DNA from 4 places in the Pantoea sp. RCC30.1 genome. Region 2 is predicted to be linked to each of the others. Evidence: predicted binding sites of a transcription regulator. Region 2 holds the regulator's gene; each other region holds the start of a gene.

The links. The regulator CRP, encoded in region 2, controls carbon source genes, mostly activating them, when cyclic AMP is high. The targets are predictions, from matches to a motif close to ATGTGANNNNNNTCACAT.
Region 1: AC2LB6_RS02980 (sugar transporter) is a predicted target of CRP. The motif match lies at 1,705-1,722, and genes of this name have one in related genera.
Region 3: AC2LB6_RS04670 (PTS mannitol transporter subunit IICBA) is a predicted target of CRP. The motif match lies at 1,715-1,732, and genes of this name have one in related genera.
Region 4: AC2LB6_RS07475 (CdaR family transcriptional regulator) is a predicted target of CRP. The motif match lies at 1,619-1,636, and genes of this name have one in related genera.

The regions. Positions count from the first base shown of each region.
Region 1 covers NZ_JBXUHX010000002.1:96,661-101,458, reverse strand. Annotated here, with positions in the region: gene bhsA (multiple stress resistance protein BhsA) at 1-89, shown strand, start outside; gene bhsA (multiple stress resistance protein BhsA) at 129-386, shown strand; gene AC2LB6_RS02980 (sugar transporter) at 465-1,649, opposite strand; gene AC2LB6_RS02975 (hypothetical protein) at 1,937-2,197, opposite strand; gene AC2LB6_RS02970 (MFS transporter) at 2,357-3,607, opposite strand; gene AC2LB6_RS02965 (LysR family transcriptional regulator) at 3,703-4,596, shown strand; gene mlc (sugar metabolism global transcriptional regulator Mlc) at 4,727-4,798, shown strand, end outside.
Region 2 covers NZ_JBXUHX010000004.1:199,874-204,671, forward strand. Annotated here, with positions in the region: gene argD (bifunctional acetylornithine/succinyldiaminopimelate transaminase) at 1-67, shown strand, start outside; gene AC2LB6_RS06110 (YccS/YhfK family putative transporter) at 69-2,144, opposite strand; gene crp (cAMP-activated global transcriptional regulator CRP) at 2,202-2,834, opposite strand; gene AC2LB6_RS06120 (OsmC family protein) at 3,138-3,542, shown strand; gene AC2LB6_RS06125 (phosphoribulokinase) at 3,808-4,677, opposite strand; gene AC2LB6_RS06130 (YheU family protein) at 4,739-4,798, opposite strand, start outside.
Region 3 covers NZ_JBXUHX010000003.1:128,927-133,724, forward strand. Annotated here, with positions in the region: gene AC2LB6_RS04660 (gamma-glutamyltransferase family protein) at 1-518, shown strand, start outside; gene AC2LB6_RS04665 (DUF3053 domain-containing protein) at 724-1,440, shown strand; gene AC2LB6_RS04670 (PTS mannitol transporter subunit IICBA) at 1,874-3,808, shown strand; gene mtlD (mannitol-1-phosphate 5-dehydrogenase) at 3,905-4,798, shown strand, end outside.
Region 4 covers NZ_JBXUHX010000006.1:36,802-41,599, forward strand. Annotated here, with positions in the region: gene AC2LB6_RS07470 (DUF3461 family protein) at 1-303, shown strand, start outside; gene AC2LB6_RS07475 (CdaR family transcriptional regulator) at 364-1,521, opposite strand; gene degP (serine endoprotease DegP) at 1,707-3,152, opposite strand; gene dgt (dGTPase) at 3,286-4,776, opposite strand.

The DNA of each region.
Region 1 (4,798 bases), on a different contig from region 2:
AAGCGGATGAAGCCGGTGCGAAATCGTTCCGCATCACCTCAACCAGCGGCCAGAACAAACTGCACGGCACGGCTGTGATTTATCAGTAATTGTGGTTTTTCAACAGATAAAGTGAGAAGGGGTTCGTTATGAAACGTATCAACATGATGGTGGCGGCGGCTGTACTTAGCGGCCTCTCATTTGCCAGCGTGGCGGCCCAGCAGGTCAGCAGCACGCCACTGGATCAGCAAAAAATCGGCGTCATCAGCGCAACGGGCAGTACTAATCTGACCTCGCTGGAGCAGCAACTGTCAGAAAAGGCCAGCGATGTCGGGGCAAAGTCTTTCCGCATCACTTCGACCTCTGGCAGCAACAACCTGCATGGCACAGCCGTTCTATATAAGTAAAAGCACGATAAATATTCATAAACAGGCTTCAGATAAACCCACTTATCTGAAGCCTTTTTTTATTCTTAAGTCACGGCCTTATCCGTTGCTCCGCAACTGGGGATAACGACGGAAGATGTAAACACACCAGAGTAACGCCACCAGACCAATCATCCCGCCGACGTTCCCGACTTCCGCCATGCTCAGATGCAGACTGACCTGATTGCCCAGCAGCGCGCCCGCGCCAATACCGATATTGTAAATACCAGACATTAGCGACATCGCCACATCCGTGGCATCCGGTGCCAGCGATAACACCCGCACCTGCATCCCCAGTCCGATCATCATCATCGCCATGCCCCAGAAAATGCACAGCGTTGAAATAGCGGCAGGTCGGACGGCAGCAAAAATCAACAGTCCCATGCACAGGGTGATCAGCGCGATGGCGGCAATCAGCAGCCCGGAGGGGAATTTATTACCGAGGGTACTGAACAGCACGCTGCCCACAATACCGGCTGAGCCAAACAGCAGCAGCAGCAGGGTCGTGAAGTTGCCACTGGAATGAGCGACGTTCTGCATAAACGGTTCTATATAGCTGTAAGCGGTGTAATGTGCGGTCACCACCAGCGTCACCAGCAGATACATGCTAACCAGCGCAGGACGGCGGAACAGCATCGGCACACTGCTCAGCGAGCCGGTATGCTCACTCGGCAGACGCGGCAGGATCCGCACCAGCATAATCATCAGCACCAGCGCCGAAAGGCCAATCGCGCCGAAGGTGGTACGCCAGCCCAGATACTGACCGACCACGCGGCCAATCGGCACGCCGAGCACCATTGCCAGCGCGGTACCCGTCGCCAGCATACTCAGTGCCTGCGTTTTTTTACCGGCTGGCGCAACGCGAATCGCCAGCGAGGCGGTGATCGACCAGAACACCGCGTGAGACAGGGCGATGCCCACGCGGGACACCATCAGGGACCGGAAATCCCAGGCGACGGTTGAAAGCCCGTGGCTGACGATAAAGATCAGGAACAGCACACCCAGCAGCAGTCGTCGCTCAACATTGCGCGTCAGCAGCATCAGTGGCAACGAGAGCAGTGCGACCACCCAGGCGTAGATGGTCAGCATGATCCCGACATCCGCCGTCGGCATAGAAAAGTCCGCCGCGATATCGGATAGCAGGCCAACCGGCACAAATTCGGTGGTGTTGAACACAAAGGCGGCGATAGCCAGCAATACTACGCGTAGCCAGGCAGTTTTACGTGAAACAGTTGTTGATTGCATGAGGAGTCAAGTCAGTCAGAAAAGCGAATTTGGATGTCGCAGAAACACCCAGCGAAAGTGACCTGCGTCACAAATTAACCGCTATTGTAGTAAATAAACTGGGAAGAGAAACCTTATAAACGCCTTTTAATGCCGAATTTTTATTAACGCCCTGTTACAGGGCGATAGCCTGAGATTATTGAGCGCGATGACGAGTGCGATTCAGTCGCAGCAGGAGTTTGCCTTTACGCAGAAAGAGGCTGGACAGCGCAGCGGGAAGCGTTTCACCACTGCGTTGCCCAATGGTTTTAACGCGGCGTCTGAGTGTGCTTCAGGGCCACACTGAGCTGAGGGGCCTGCTGTCCGGTGTTATTGAGCGGACAGCAGTTTTCACAGCCGATTGCGCCTGCATAATATTTTTTTGCCTGCAGAATGGCGGCATTCACGTGATAAAAACTGCCCAGAAACAGCCTGTTATCCACGTTGGGAAGATGGGGGCACCCTGCCGCATGAACCACATGATTATTGTTATATCCCGATTGTTTATTGACGTAGTAGTAGAGAGCCACAGGCGTTCCTTGTTGCCGTGTTAAAAGGCAAAGCAGATGAATTATTACAATAAAAATGATTATAGCGGGAAACAGGCGTTTTGTTTTTTGTGGATCTGAATGAAATGTTCAGTGTGATGCGTCGCCAGGCCCGGTCAGGCCTGGCGAAAGAAGAGGTTGTCAGAGTTTTTTACTGTGCAGACGCCAGGCAACGGCCAGGGCCAGAATCAGCAGGATGCTGATAAACAGCGTAATCCCGCTCCAGCCAAAGTTATGCCAGAACAACCCGCCCAGTGTGCCCGCCACGCTGGAACCCACGTAGTAGCTGAACAGATAGAGTGAAGAGGCCTGGCCCCGCGCCCGGCGAGCACGCGGGCCAATCCAGCCGCTGGCGACCGCATGTGCAGCAAAAAAACCGGCGGTAAACAGCATCATCCCGGGCAGGATCAGCCAGAGGGAGTTAAAGGCCGTCGCCAGCAAACCCAGCAACATGATGGCCGTTGCGCCCAGCATCACTGGTCCGCGTCCGAGGCGGCTGGTCAGCGCGCCCGCTTTAGGCGAACTCCAGGAGCCGGTGAGATAGACCACTGACAACAGCCCGACCATGGCCTGACTGAGATGCCAGGGCGCGTCCAGTAAGCGATAGCCAATGTAATTGAACAGAGTGACGAAGGCGCCCATCAGCAGGAAGCCTTCGGCAAACAGCCATGGCAGGCCCGGATCACGCCAGTGCAGCCGGAAGTTAATCAGCAAATTACGCGGACGCAGAGTGATAGGTCTGAAATGCCGCGATGCCGGCAGAATTTTCCAGAACATCAGTGCCGAGGCCAGCGAGAAACAGCCGATCACCGCCACAGCGATCCGCCAGGAGAAAAGGTCGGTCAGCACACCGCTCAGCAGACGTCCGCTCATCCCGCCTATCGAATTACCGCTGATATACAAACCCATCGAAAAGGCGACGACTCGCGCATCTATCTCTTCGCTGAGATAGGTCATTCCCACCGCCGCCACACCGCTGAGCGACAGGCCCATCAGCCCCCGCATAATCAGAATGCCGTGCCAGCTGGTCATTGTTGCCGAGATCAGCGTGCAGATGGCGGCCAGCATCAGGGCGGTCACCATCACCGATTTACGCCCGACAGCATCAGAGAGCGGACCGGTGACCAGCAGGCCCAGCGCCATCAGGCCGGTAGAGATGGAGAGTGACAGGCTGCTGGTCGCAGGAGAAACACCAAACTGCTGAGAGAGCACCGGCAGAATCGGCTGCACACAGTAGAGCAGGGCAAAGGTTGCCAGTCCGGCGGAGAAAAGGGCCAGCGTCACACGCATAAATTTGGGTGTTCCCCGGCGGATATAACCTGAAGCGGCAGTGGACTCAGACGCGGCAGGCACCGCTTCCTCATCCACTGTTGCCTGTATTGAGCGACTCACACATCTTCCTCTATGTCAGAAAACCTGTCGTCAGCTTAGGAAAGCGGCATTATGATGTCTAATATATTAATAATCTCAAATAAGACGTTTTAAATATGAATATTGAGCTGCGTCATCTGTGCTACTTTATTGCGGTCGCAGAAGAGTTACATTTCGGGCGTGCAGCCCAGCGGCTGAACATTTCTCAGCCGCCGCTCAGCCAGCAGATTATTCAGCTGGAATCGGAGACAGGCGCAAGGCTGTTTAACCGTACCAACCGCAGTGTACAGCTCACCGCAGCCGGACATCAGTTGCTGAATGATGCCCGCGCGATTCTGTTACAGGTTGAGCAGGCCGCCAATCGCGCGGCCCGGTTGCATCGTGGTGAAGAGGGAGAGCTGCGGATCGGCTTTACCTCTTCGGCTCCGTTTACCGCCGTGGTTTCCGATGCGCTGTTCCGCTTTCGTCAGCGCTGGCCGCAAGTGCATATTCAGATGCAGGAGATCAATACCCGCCAGCAGCTGGCACCATTGCATGATGGACGGCTCGATCTCGGCGTAATGCGCAACACGCCGCTGCCAGCCGATCTGCGACATCAGCTGCTGCTGAGCGAGCCGCTTTATGCTGTGGTGCATAAGGCGCATTCGCTGGCTGACGCCGACAAAATCTCTGTAACTGCCCTGGCGACGGAACCCTTTGTCTTCTTCGATCCTCAGGGCGGAACCGCGCTCTACAGCGATATTCTGGCGCTGCTGCACCGCTATCACATCAAGCCCTATATCACCCAGGAAGTAGGTGAAGCGATGACCATCCTGGGGCTGGTAGCAACCGGTCTGGGCGTATCCATTCTGCCTGCCTCATTCCGGCGAGCGCGGCTGGCCGATCTGGTCTGGCTGCCGTTAACGGAAGAGGACGCCATTTCAGAGCTGTGGCTGGTCTGGTCAGCCGGACGCGAAATGAATGCCCAGATGGAGAACATGATGGCGTTGCTGCGGGAAAATCTGCCCTGAAGCTTCCGGTTCACCGCATCAATCTGTGCGATAAATCACATATTTAATCAAATATTTGACGCTGTCGCCTGATCTGCCTCACCATGGCGCATGTTTATTTAGAAGCGCGAAAATAACCGGGAGCAGGGTTGTGAATCCGGACAGTCAACCTGGCCACATTGACCAGATCAAGCAGACCAATGCAGGTGTCGTATATCGATTA
Region 2 (4,798 bases):
ACCGGCCGACATTGAAGAGGGCATGAGCCGCTTCGCCACCGCCGTCGGCAAAGTGCTTAACGGCTAGCTTAGTTTTTACGTAAGCGTCTGATTAGCCAGCGGCCATGTTGTGGTCGCTGGTTCCACGCCAGCGATGAAATGGTGTACATCACGCTCAGATGATCGAGAATGCGTCGTACATGTTGCTCCACCACCGTGATCGGTCCCTCGCTGATATTCTCCAGGTCATCCAGCAAATTCACCTGTGAGCTTTCACCATCATATTCCAGCCGCTGCTGACATCGCTGCAGCGCGATTTCACAGGATTGCAGATAGCGTTCAGCCAATGCGGTCGTCAGCATGGTGTGCTCACGCGCCAGAATCGTTATCGCATTGATATGCTCGACAATAAACTGGCTGTGCGTGACCCAGAGCCGCATATCACTCAGGTAGCGGGAGTTGAACGCGGGTTCCTGCATCGCCTGATTTAGTGAGTTAAACAGCGCATTATGCGCCTGATTAACCTTCACGCGCTGATAAGCCAGTTTCTCCGATGACTGTTCGTCGCCCAGTAACAGCCGCAGCGCATCCTGATAGGTTTCCAGCGCGTCATGGGCATTCTGCCGCAATAAGCCGCTCTGCCACTGCGGCCACAGCCACAGCATCCCGCCAAAGGCAATCAGACAGCCCATCAGCGTATCCATCAGTCGCGGCAGCAGGAACTGCGCGCCGTTCAGCGACAGCAATTGCAGCGAGTAAACCGCCGTGACCGTAAATCCAATCATCGACCAGCCATAGAACTGGCGGGTAAAGCGATAGCTGATAAAGGTTATCGCCAGCATGATCAGCAGCACTACCGACTCCGGCACCGCCATGCGCAGCGTCGCGGCCGCGATGACCAGACCAGCAAAGGTGCCCAGCGCCCTATGCTGGATGCGGACACGGGTGGCGCTGTAGCCGTTCTGGCTGACGAACATAATGGTCATCAGGATCCAGTAGGGTTTGGGGATGTTGAAGAATAGCGCCAGCGCGCTGCCCAGCATCAGCATTACCGCAAAGCGACCGGCAGTGCGCAGTGCCGACGAGCGAAACGAGAGATAACTGCGCAGCGCCGGTAACAGCGGCAGACGACGCTGGCGATCCGCCATCAGATCGCGTTGATACAGCGGTTTCTGGGTGCGCAGGACACGCGCAATGCGGTTGAAGTGGTAAAGGCAGAAGTTACCCACCGGATTGTCGGGATGCTGATGGGCGATCTTCTCCAGCGCACCGAGCTGTTTATCCATCGCAAAGCGATCGGGGAGCTGGTGATAAAGGATGTTATCCGCCAGCACCCGCAGCCGGGCAGAGATGGTTTTGGCGTTCCAGCGGATCACCGCTTCGGCATGGCTCTGTTCGACCAGCTTCTGCACCTCTTCCGGCCGATGCAGGCTGACGGAGATATGCTCCTGCAGATCCAACGCCACCTGAAAGGCGCGCGTCAGCCTCTTATGGCTGTGATCGCGGCTTGCCGACAACATGTGCATCTGCTGATAGCAGGTGTTGATCAGATCGACCACTTTCTGCTGACGAGCCAGCAGCGGCGGCAGCGCCTTTTCCGGATCGGTGAGCTGCGTGAGCAGGGTATATTTGGCGTCGCAGTAGTTAGCCAGCTCACGATAGATCAGGCTGAGGCTCTCGCGCATCGGCTGCTCTTTCCACAGCCAGAACCAGAACCAGTTGAACAGCCCATACCAGAGCGTACCGCCGATATAGAGCAGCGGGGTGACATAGATGGGCATGCGGCCAATCAGGCTGAGGGTGAAGATGGCGGCGATAAGGGTGCCGGGCAGCAGGCGGCCATGCAGCGGGCTGATTTCACCGGTGACGCCCAGCAGCAGAGGCATAGCGAAGAGGATCAGCGGCAGTGGAATCGCATGCAGGGTAAGCCACTGAATCAGAAAGCTGCCGAGGGCAAACAGGCTGCCGCCAACAATCAGGCGTTTGAAGAAGCGTTTGTGTGGGGTATCCAGACCGGCGATGTTGCAGCAGGCGGGCACTAACGAGAACAGCAGACCTTTTTGCAGGTCGCCAGCTAGCCAGCCCAGCGCTACCGGCAGACAGAGCACCAGCGTTTGCCGCAAAGCGTAGTTAACTTCAGGATGGTAAATGATTCGACGCCACATCGGCCCAACACAAACAATAACGGCGTGATGTTGCCATCACGCCGTGGGTGACAGGAATTAGCGGGTGCCGTAAACGACGATGGTTTTGCCGTGTGCGGAGATCAGATTCTGATCTTCCAGCATCTTCAAAATACGGCCCACGGTTTCGCGTGAACAACCAACAATCTGGCCAATTTCCTGACGAGTGATTTTAATTTGCATACCGTCGGGATGCGTCATGGCATCTGGCTGCTTCGCCAGGTTGAGCAGGGTCTGTGCAATGCGTCCGGTTACGTCGAGGAAAGCGAGGTTACCCACTTTTTCAGACGTGACCTGCAGGCGACTCGCCATCTGCGCTGAGAGTCGCATCAGGATGTCGGGGTTAACCTGGATCAGCTGACGGAATTTCTTGTAGGAAATCTCCGCCACTTCGCACGCGCTTTTCGCACGTACCCAGGCGCTGCGCTCCTGGCCTTCTTCGAAGAGGCCAAGCTCACCAATAAAATCGCCCTGATTCAGGTAGGAAAGAATCATCTCTTTGCCTTCTTCATCTTTAATCAGAACCGCGACGGAACCTTTCACGATGTAGTAAAGCGTTTCTGCTTTTTCACCTTGGTGAATCAGCGTACTTTTGGATGGATACTTGTGAATATGGCAATGGGACAGGAACCATTCGAGTGTAGGGTCTGTTTGCGGTTTGCCGAGAACCATTCGCTATTATCCTCTGTTGTAATCGTGCCCAAAATACAGGGGGCAGTTTTCCCTGTCAGGCGGTGAAAGCTTCAAGCGTTTCCATTTCAGGAAATTATTCGGGCCGCATCAGGCGCAGTGCGCATCATTCTTCCCGGCTTCGCCATCGGGTGACGAAAAATATTTTCAGCACTGTTTGTAGCACAGCTTTTGCCGACTGTCTTCTGTTGTCTCGCTTCAGCTAAGAGTGGATTTCTCTGGATTGCTGTTTACCAGGCGAAAGCGTACTCTTGCGAGAAAACTGCGTATTCCGGAGCAAAAATCATGCAGGCAAGAGTGAAATGGGTAGAAGGGCTGACATTCCTCGGAGAATCCTCATCCGGCCACCAGATACTGATGGATGGCAATTCGGGTGATAAAGCGCCCAGCCCAATGGAGATGGTGCTGATGGCGGCTGGCGGATGCAGCGCGATTGATGTGGTATCAATTCTGCAAAAAGGCCGCAACGATGTGGCTGATTGTGAAGTAAAACTGACCTCAGAACGTCGTGAAGAGGCGCCGCGAATCTTTACGCACATCAACCTGCATTTTATCGTGAGTGGTAAAGCGCTCCAGGATAAAGCGGTCTCACGCGCGGTGGATCTTTCTGCTGAAAAATATTGCTCTGTGGCCATTATGCTGGGTAAAGGTGTGACGATTACGCATAGCTATGAAGTGATTGAGCTTTAGTAGCCGCAAGGGTCATTGCCGACCTGCTAACTTCACTTCCAGTATCTGATGCAGGTTGCTTTAAGACTGTGCCTGCGCAGGAAACCGGGTCAGATCGGAAAGTCGTTTAAGCCAATCCCTGGCCGCTCGGCCCGCGCCTTCCCTGGCGCGGGACGCTTTCCTCTTCTGGCCCGGTTCCCTGCGTGTTAAGCTTTTTCGCTGCTGTCAGATTCATCCTGCATTGGCATTGGCATTGGCATTAGTCTGGAAAGGCCCTTTTGACCTCTTACTCTATCCGTTTACCTTCCATCAGCCGCTTCACCAGAGGCCCCATGATCAACTCCATCGCCAGCCCCATTTTGCCGCCCGGCACGACCAGCGTATTGATATGCGAGATAAACGAACCCTGAAGCATCGCCAGAAGGTAGGGGAGGTCGATATCGTCCAGCGCCTGAAAGTGAATCACCACAAAGCTCTCATCCAGTGAAGGAATAGCGCGGGCAGCGAAGGGGTTTGAGGTATCGACGGTCGGGACGCGCTGAAAGTTGAGGTGAGTGCGTGAGAACTGCGGCGTGATGAAGTTGATGTAATCCTCCATCGAGCGCACCACGGAATCCATTACCGCTTCACGTGAATGACCGCGCTCGCCAGTGTCGCGCACCAGCTTCTGAATCCACTCCAGGTTAACAATCGGTACCACGCCCACCAGCAGATCGACCTGTTCGGCCACGTTGTGCTGCGCCGTCACCACGCCGCCGTGCAGTCCTTCATAGAAGAGAATGTCGGTGTTCTGCGGCAGCGGCTGCCAGGGCGTAAAGGTGCCGGGCACCTGATTCCACGGCACTGCTTCATCGTAGGTGTGCAGATATTTACGCGACTGGCCCTGTCCGCTTTGACCATACTCTTTAAAGCTCTGTTCCAGCAGGCCAAAGTCATTGGCTTCCGGCCCGAAATAGCTGACATGACGTCCTAAATCGCGCGCCTTACGAATCGCCATATCCATTTCAGGGCGGGTAAAGCGGTGAAAGCTGTCACCTTCCAGCTCGGCCGCATGAAGATCGAGCTGCTGAAAGATTTTGCGAAACGCGAGGCTGGTGGTGGTGGTTCCTGCGCCGCTGGAACCGGTCACCGCGATAATGGGATGACGTGCAGACATAGAAAAGCTCCCTGTGAGGTCGGGCGATGAGCATTGTTATCATGAAATGGTGCCGGGTGCATCAGCCACGAAATTCTTTGCGTGGCATGATATTGACCGATTCATGCAGTTCCGACCACAC
Region 3 (4,798 bases), on a different contig from region 2:
TGGTCTCATTCATTCAGTCTAACTTCATGGGTTTTGGCTCAGGCGTGGTGGTGCCCGACACCGGCATCAGCCTGCAGAACCGTGGCGCGGGCTTTTCACTCGATCCGGACCATCCCAACGTTGTGGCGGGCGGTAAGCGCTCTTTCCACACCATCATCCCGGCCTTTGCGCTGGATGAGCAGGGCCAGCCGCTGATGGCGTTTGGCGTGATGGGCGGCCCGATGCAGGCGCAGGGACATGTCCAGCTGGCGCTGCGGATTATGCTGCATCGCCAGAATCCGCAGGCCGCCATAGATGCGCCGCGCTGGCGCGTCGTGCAGGGACGCGAGGTGGTGTTTGAATCCACACTCGATCGCAATACGCTGAGCACACTACGCCGCATGGGCCACAACGTGGTACTGGAAGATCCCCTGAGCAATTACAACTTTGGTGGCGCGCAGGCGATAGTGCGCGACCCACAGGGCTTCTACATTGCAGCCAGTGAGAGTCGCAAAGATGGTCAGGCGGTGGTGTTTTAAGGCCACCGCTGATGAGCGTCAGACCGCTAAACGTTATGTTCAGGTACGCGCGCTGACGCGCAGGCGATCCCGTTGTGTAACCGGCGTTTAAGAAAGCATCTGTTTCGCAGGTGGTTTCACATTGTGCCGTGACTGCGGTTTGTTCTATTCTTTAGGCCATTCCTACCTGGACATCAGACAGTATTACCGACAGGAGTTGACCCTAATGGCTACAGGATTTACACGCCTTATGGCACGTGGCGGCATTATGCTCGCTGGCGCGCTGATCGTGCTGCAACTCACCGCATGTGGTGATAAAGAAGGCGAGCAGCGCAAAGCATTTATCGATTTTCTCCAGAACACCGTGATGCGCAGCGGCGAGCATCTGCCCAGCCTCAGCGAAAACCAGAAGCAGAGCTTTGGTAACTTCGCCAGCGATTACGCCATCATATATGGCTTCTCGCAACAGGCGAACAAAGCGGTTGAACAGGGTATGCGTCCTGTGGTGGATGAGCTTTCTGCCATTCGCGTTCCGCAGGATTACCTCACTCGTCGTGATTCCCTGCGTCAGGCTACCAGCGCACTGGTGATCGTCACCCAGCAGATTGAAAGCGCAAAAATGCAGGCTGACAGCAGCAAAGCGGCCCTGAAGCAGTCGGATGACCTGAAAAAAATCTACGAAACCGCCTACAACAAAGTGGTGACGGTGCCTGCCAATCAGCTGATTCCGCTGCTGCCAAAACTCCAGGCGCTGAGCCAGGGTGCTGTGCAGGCTGGCGATTTCCTGCAAACTCAGGGAACCCGTGTGAGCTTCAATGATGGCGGCGTGCAGTTCCCGACTCAGGATCAGGCTTCGCAATATAATGCGCTGATGAGCACCTTATCCGCCAATTCGCAGGCGCTTCCTCAGGCACAGGCTGCCGTCCAGGGCGGTCTGCAGTAAATCATCTTTACGGGCAGGCGTTAACCGTCTGCCCGTCTCTTCTCCTTTTTTTCCGCTCACCCAATCACCTGCTGAATGAAGTGTGATCTGGCGCATTTTCAACCAAAAATAGTTTGTGATCCAAATCACATTTATATAACAAATCCTTCGCAGCCAAGTGTGATTCACTTCACAGATAACCGCCTGCCTCGATTAAAAAATCGGCAAAACAGCCCCTTACACCTGTGGAAATGTGACCGCTGTCACGCTAACTACCCCTGTCACCACCCTAAATGAGTGATATAGATCACACTTATGCCGTGCGCTACGCAGTGTCAAATTCGCGTGATAGAGTCCGCGTGCATACAGTAATACCACCGGCTATAAGTCGGGGTGGCTAAACAAAAACAAGCGCGCTCTCCTATTGAAGCGCGTCTCAATAAGGGGTGGGTTTATGTCCTCATCAGTGAAGGTCAAAGTACAGAGCTTTGGTCGCTTTCTGAGTAATATGGTGATGCCAAACATCGGGGCGTTTATCGCCTGGGGTATCATCACCGCGCTGTTTATCCCAACTGGCTGGATCCCTAACGAAACGCTGGCCAAACTGGTCGGCCCAATGATTACCTACCTGCTGCCACTGCTGATCGGTTTCACCGGTGGGCGTCTGGTGGGCGGCGATCGTGGCGGCGTGGTCGGTGCGATTACGACCATGGGTGTGATTGTCGGTGCTGATATGCCGATGTTCCTCGGTGCGATGATTTCTGGTCCACTGGGCGGCTGGGCCATCAAGTCGTTTGATCGGGCGATTGACGGCAAAATCAAAAGCGGCTTCGAGATGCTGGTTAACAACTTCTCGGCCGGTATTATCGGGATGATCCTGGCACTGCTGGCGTTCCTGGCGATCGGTCCTCTGGTTGAAGGTCTGTCCCACATTCTCGCCGCAGGCGTGAATCTGATGGTGCAGAACAACCTGCTGCCACTGACTTCCATCTTCGTGGAGCCGGCGAAAATCCTGTTCCTGAACAACGCCATTAACCACGGTATCTTCTCACCGCTGGGTATCCAGCAGGCGAGCGAAGCCGGTAAGTCGATTTTCTTCCTGATCGAAGCCAACCCAGGTCCGGGTATGGGCGTCCTGATGGCCTACATGTTCTTTGGTCGTGGCAGTGCTAAACAGTCTGCGGGCGGTGCGGCCATTATCCACTTCCTCGGCGGCATTCATGAGATCTACTTCCCGTATGTCCTGATGGCCCCCCGTCTGCTGCTGGCGGTGATCCTGGGCGGTATGACCGGCGTCTTCACGCTGACCGTGCTGAACGGCGGCCTGGTCTCGCCTGCCTCACCGGGTTCTATCCTGGCTGTTCTGGCAATGACGCCAAAAGGTGCCTACTTCGCCAACATCGCGGCTATCGCTGCGGCCTTCGCTGTCTCCTTCGTGGTGTCCGCTATCCTGCTGAAAACCAGCAAAGTCAAAGAAGATGACGATATCGAAGCCGCGACCCAGCGCATGCATGAGATGAAAGCGCAGTCAAAAGGCCAGAGCGCAGCGGGTGGAGCAATCGCCAGCGATGCCATGAGCGTTGAACTGCACCACGTGCGTAAAATCATCGTTGCCTGTGATGCCGGTATGGGTTCCAGTGCCATGGGTGCCGGCGTACTGCGTAAGAAAGTGCAGGATGCCGGTCTGATTAATGTGTCGGTCACCAATACCGCGATCAACGCCCTGCCGGGTGATGTTGATCTGGTGATTACCCACCGTGACCTGACCGAACGCGCTATTCGCCAGGCTCCGCATGCGCAGCATATCTCGCTGAACAACTTCCTCGACAGTGCGCTCTACAGCACGCTGACCGAACGTCTGGTGGCGGCGAACCGCAGCGAAGTACATCGTGAAACGGTGAACACTGCGCTCTCTGACAGTTACGATGAAGGCAACGCGCACCTGTTCAAACTGGGCGCGGATAACGTCTTCCTCGGCCTGACCGCCAGCAACAAAGAGCAGGCGATCCGCTTTGCCGGTGAGCAGCTGGTGAAAGGCGGTTACGTCGAGCCTGAATATGTTGAAGCGATGCTGGCGCGTGAAAAACTGACGCCGACCTACCTCGGTGAGTCGATTGCGGTGCCGCACGGCACGGTCGAAGCGAAAGATCGCGTGCTGAAAACCGGCGTGGTGTTCTGTCAGTATCCGGCAGGCGTTCTGTTCGGCGAAGAGCCGGACGATGTCGCGCGCCTGGTGATTGGTATTGCAGCCCGTAACAACGAGCATATCCAGGTGATCACCAGCCTGACCAATGCGCTGGATGATGACAGCGTGATTGAGAAGCTGGCGAACACCACCAGCGTGCAGGAAGTGCTGGATCTGCTGTCAGGCAAGCCTGCAATCGCGTAATTTATAGCAATTATTTTCCCTGGGGCGGTCATGCCCGTCCCGATTTCCTGGGGCGGGTTTGCCCGCCCCATCGTCATTTGATATGGGTCAAAAATTATGAAAGCGTTACATTTCGGAGCAGGAAACATTGGTCGCGGCTTTATCGGCAAATTACTGGCTGATGCAGGTATCGAACTGGTTTTTGCTGATGTGAATCAGACGGTGCTGGATGCACTGAACGCGCGTCATGAGTATCCCGTTCATGTGGTTGGCGAGCAGGCTAAAGTGGAAATTGTTAAAGGCGTCAGTGCGGTCAACAGCACCAGCGATGAGATCATCACTCTGGTCTCTGAGGTCGATCTGGTCACTACCGCCGTGGGTCCGCAGATTCTGGAGCGTATTGCCGGCAGTGTGGCTAAAGGTCTGGCAAAACGCAGCGACAACGGCAACAGCCGTCCGTTAAATATCATCGCCTGCGAGAATATGGTGCGCGGCACCAGCCAGCTGAAACAGCATGTGCTGAAGGCGCTGCCGGAGCAATATCACGCCTGGCTGGAGCAGCATGTCGGCTTTGTGGACTCCGCTGTCGATCGCATCGTGCCCCCTTCTGAAGCAGGCAGCACCGATCCACTGGAAGTTACCGTTGAGACTTTCAGCGAGTGGATAGTCGATAAAACCCAGTTCAAAGGCGACCTGCCGACCATTCCAGGCATGGAGCTGACCGATAACCTGATGGCGTTTGTAGAGCGTAAACTCTTCACCCTGAACACCGGTCACGCTATTACCGCCTACCTCGGCCAGCTGGCCGGTCATCAGACCATTCGTGACGCCATCCTCGATGAAAAAATCCGGGCCGTAGTGAAAGGCGCAATGGAAGAGAGCGGCGCAGTGCTGATTAAACGTTACGGTTTTGACGCCGAAAAACATGCGGCCTACATCCAGAAGATTCTGGGTCGTTTTGAAAATCCGTATCTGAAAGATGATGTTGAGCGCGTAGGCCGTCAGCCGCTG
Region 4 (4,798 bases), on a different contig from region 2:
AAGATCTACTTCCGCAAAGATAAAGGCGAGTTTTTCGCAAAGAGCGTTAAATTCAAATATCCGCGTCAGCGCAAAACCGTTGTTGCCGATCACGCGACTCAGGGCTACAAAGAAGTTCAGGAAATCAGCCCGAATCTGCGTTATGTCATTGATGAACTCGATCAGATTTGCCAGCGTGACCAGGTTGAAGTGGATCTGAAACGCAAAATCCTGGATGACCTGCGTCACCTGGAAAGCGTGGTTTCCCACAAGATCACTGAAATTGAATCGGATCTGGAAAAATTAACCCGTAACAGCCGTTAATTTTCTGTCCGACGAGAGAGGCCAGCTTTGCTGGCCTTTTTTATGCCGCAAATCTGTCCTCTACCCCTGCTCATCCAATTGTAAAGCCACATAGAGCAACAGCCTGTCGTCAAAATGACCCAGATTCAGTCCGGTCAGTTCAGAAATCCGGTTCAGCCGGTACTCAAGCGTATTGCGATGAATGAATAGCGCACGCGCGGTGGCGCTCGGCTGGACGTTGTGGGTGAACCAGGCAATCAGCGTACGACGTAGCAAACCGTTATTATCCATGCTCTTGAGTTTCGCCAGTGGCCGGGCAAGCTCATTAGCCTGCCAGCCGCCACGCAGGCTGTCGAGCAATACAGGCAACACCAGATCCTGATAGAAATAGCTGCGCACCTCCGGCATTCGTTGTTTGCCCACCATCATCGTGGTGCGCGCCGTCCTGTACGAGCGCGCGATGCTGCCCGGCCCGGTAAAGAAGTTACCCAGCGCGATACGCATTCGAAGATGACCGCTCTCTTTCATCCGCTGCAGCAACTGTTCGACGCGGCGGCGATGATCATCCTGATCGTAACGTCCATGCCCGTTCAGGGCCGGTTTCAGCACCACCATTTCGGTCAGTGACACAATAGCGATCAGATTATCGCGCTCCGGTGTGGTCAGCAGCGTCTGTAGCTGCTGTAACTCTGACATCGCGCTGTCGACGCCGAGCTGACCGCTATCCACCTCTACCACGGCGACCACTCGCGGCTGATTGAGATCGATGCCCAGCCGCTGTGCCCATTCGGTCAGCTGTGGCGACAGGGTATCGCTGCGTATCAGGTTCAGCACCAGCTCTTCACGCAGACGACTGTCCTGCGCCAGCATATGCAGCAGCCGCGCCTGCTCCAGCATCATCTCTGCGGTCATGCAGACCAGCTCGCCATAGTGCCGCAGCGCCAGTGGCTCGCCGGTCAGACCTATCACCCCGACGATATCACCATCGATGCGCAGCGGCAGGTTAATGCCGGGCCGCACGCCATGAAGATGTTTCGCCACCGCCTCATCGATGTCGACTATGCGCCCCTGAGAGAGCACCAGAAGTGCACCTTCGTGCAACTCCCCAATGCGTTCCCGGTCACCGCTGCCGATAATCCGGCCGCGCGCATCCATCACGTTGACATTGCTGTCAATAATTTTCATGGTGCGCGCCACGATATCCTGGGCCAGCCGGGCATCAAGGTGATAGGTAGCCATCCATTACTCCTGAAAAGAGGGGGGAGAAACAGAATACGCATGCATCGCGCGCAGAACATTGTGCAATTGCACAGAGCCGGACGCTCATTTACCGAATTTGCGGTGGGTATCACACTATGATGTGACAGAAAGCAGGCATAAAAAAAGGCGGACCGCAGTCCGCCTCGTCGTCAGTTGTCGTTTCGTTACTGCATCAGCAGATAGATGCTGCTGTCACCGCGCTTAACATTCAGCGCCAGAACGGCTGGCTTGGTGTCGAGGACTTTGCGCAGTTCGCCGAGGTTGGTTACCGGCTGCTGGTTAATGCCCTGAATCACGTCGCCCTTTTTCAGGCCGATACGCGCTGCGGCACTGCCCGCTTTCACATTATCAACGCGAACACCTTTATCGCCGGTTTCGACATTGCTGAGGTCAGCGCCTTCGATGCCAGTATAGATAGTGGCAGACTGCACTTTGGCCTGGCTGCTCTGCTGCAGCTGAACAGAGACATCGACCGGTTTGCCATCACGCAGCAGGCCCAGTTTCAGGGTGGTGCCAACCGGTAGTGAACCCACTTCTGCACGCAGCGAAGCAAAACTGCTCAGCGGTTTGCCGTTCATCGAAACAATCACGTCACCCGCTTTAATACCCGCTTTGGCGGCTGCAGAGTCTGGCAGCACCTGGCTGACAAAGGCACCACGCTGTGCATCGACCTTCATCGCTTTTGCCAGCTCGGAGTTCAGTTCAGTCCCCTGCACACCCAGCTCACCGCGTTTCACCTGACCAAATTCAACCATCTGAGCCGTCAGGTTTTTCACCATGTTGCTCGGGATAGCAAAGCCGATACCGATGTTGCCGCCATCCGGCGCCAGAATGGCGGTGTTAATCCCAATCAGTTCACCGTTGAGGTTAACCAGCGCACCACCGGAGTTACCCCGGTTAATCGCCGCATCCGTCTGGATAAAGTTTTCGTAGTTTTCTACATTCAGGCCGCTGCGTCCCAGCGCCGAGACGATACCGGAGGTCACGGTTTCACCCAGGCCATACGGATTGCCGATCGCCACGGTGTAGTCGCCGACGCGCAGATTGTCGGAGTCAGCAATTTTCACTGCGGTCAGATTTTTGGCTTCCTGCAACTGAACCAGTGCAATGTCAGAGCTTGGATCTTTACCGATCACTTTTGCGTCATAGCGACGGCCGTCGCTGAGCTGGACCTGAATTTTGGTAGCGTTATTCACCACGTGGTTGTTAGTTACCACATAGCCTTTTTCAGCGTTGATGATCACGCCAGATCCAAGAGCACGGAATTTTTCCTGCTGAGTATCAGGGGCTGGCGCACCGCCGTTGCCGCCCGCACCGTCACCGCTCTGACACATGGGTGAACCCTGGAACGGGGAACCGTCCTGGCAGAATGGCGAATTGTCACCAAAGAATTGCTGAAACTGCTGCGGCATACGCGGGGTTTTCACCGTGGTGGTGCCCTCGACGCTGATACTGACCACAGACGGCATCACTTTTTCGAGCATGGGTGCCAGACTCGGGAGTTGCTGGCTATCGGAAGAGGCCGTTTGCGCAGCAAAAACAGTAACAGGGGCGAGCGCCATGCTCAGGCTTAACGCAAGCGCACTTAACACTAAAGTCTTTTTTTTCATTTTTCGTTTCTCGATAAGATTACTGTTCAGACCATTGCTGTGGTCGAAGGTGAGATAAATGTTTTAGCGCGAAGTTCCTTTAAAAGTTTAAGTCAAAGGTAAAAATTTATTCGCGCTCTTTACAATCGGCGGCTTATTCTACTGCCATTAACCGCCGGTACTCATCCCAGGCATAGAGATCGGTCATCCCGCTGATATAATCCTGAATCAGCCGGAAGCGATAATAACGTTCCCACAACAGCCGCTGATATTTATGTTCGACCACAAGGGTACGCATCTTTTGCAAATAAGCTTTACGATGTTTACCGGAGAGCTTATGAAAAAGCCGGGTTTCAATCGGATGCTGACGCAGGAAATCTTCATTGATCAGCGTGGTAAAAGCCTCATAATTCAGGCGCATCAGCGGCTGATAGATCTCCAGCAGCCCCTTGATTACCCGGTATCCCTGTAACTCCAGCTGCTCGACTTCAGAGTGGTTAAAGACCTGCTGGCGGGCAACAGTTTTAAACAGTTGCAGTAAGCGGCCCTCTTCACCCTCATCTTCCAGAAGCGCGTGATTAAAACTTCCCTCGAATATAGCAGGCAGATTATCAACGAAACGTTTCACAGCGTAACTTACCAGCACGCTCTGAACATTTACGCGTAATGACATAAAAAATTGATCACTGCGGCTTCGGCGTTTTTTACTGCAGGCTTCACGCCAGGCTTCGCCAATAGTCCGGCTGAAAGCGTCATTATTTTTAACCGGCCCCCAGGCTTTATTGAGAAACTCAAACAAACTCTCAACATTAAAGATATCTTTTTCTACAGCATCGTCCAAATCGGCAATACAATAGGAGATATCATCGGCCGCTTCCATTATATAGGTGAGCGGAAAGCGATGGTGTTCTTCCATATTGGTGGCAGCACGCAAATCCGCAATATAATCCTGCTCAGAGAGGTAAAAGCCGGGTTTCTTCATTAATACGCTAAATTCGGCGGGCTTTTCCCCCTGCCACCAGGCAGGTGCGGTATATTTCAGGATGCAGGCGACCTGGGAATAACTGAGATTCAGTTGCAGCAGCGTATGTACCATGCGAATGGCCTGCGCATTGCCTTCAAAATGACAGAGATCCTGGCGGATCATGGCATTCAGCTGATCAAAGGCTTTACGCTGCTCCTCTCCTTCGACGCCCGCCACCAATGGATCCACCAGTTCGGCTGAGAGGTTCTCTTCAAACCAGTCGTTGATGGCTGCCTCGCCAAAATGGCCAAACGGCGGATTGCCGACGTCATGCAGCAGACACGCCATCTCAATCAGACTTTCAAACGCGCCTTCCATCTCATCCAGACCATACAGCGCCAGCCCGCCCTGCATCTTGAAGGTTTGCAGGATCTCTTTGGTGATGTAGCGCCCGGTCTGCTGCACCTCCAGCGAGTGCGTCAGGCGGGATCGGACGGCGGCGTTGCGCTCCAGCGGAAAGACCTGGGTTTTCTGCTGCAAACGCCGGATGGCGGCGGAGTTGATAATCCGTCCACGGTCGCTCTCAAAATGGCGGGTAATGTAATATTCGCCTTCCGGATCTTTTCGACTGTTATAAGGGCGCGAGAAGCTGATCTTCTTCCTGAAATTGATCGCCGACATGAATTACCCCTTACTTTTTCGT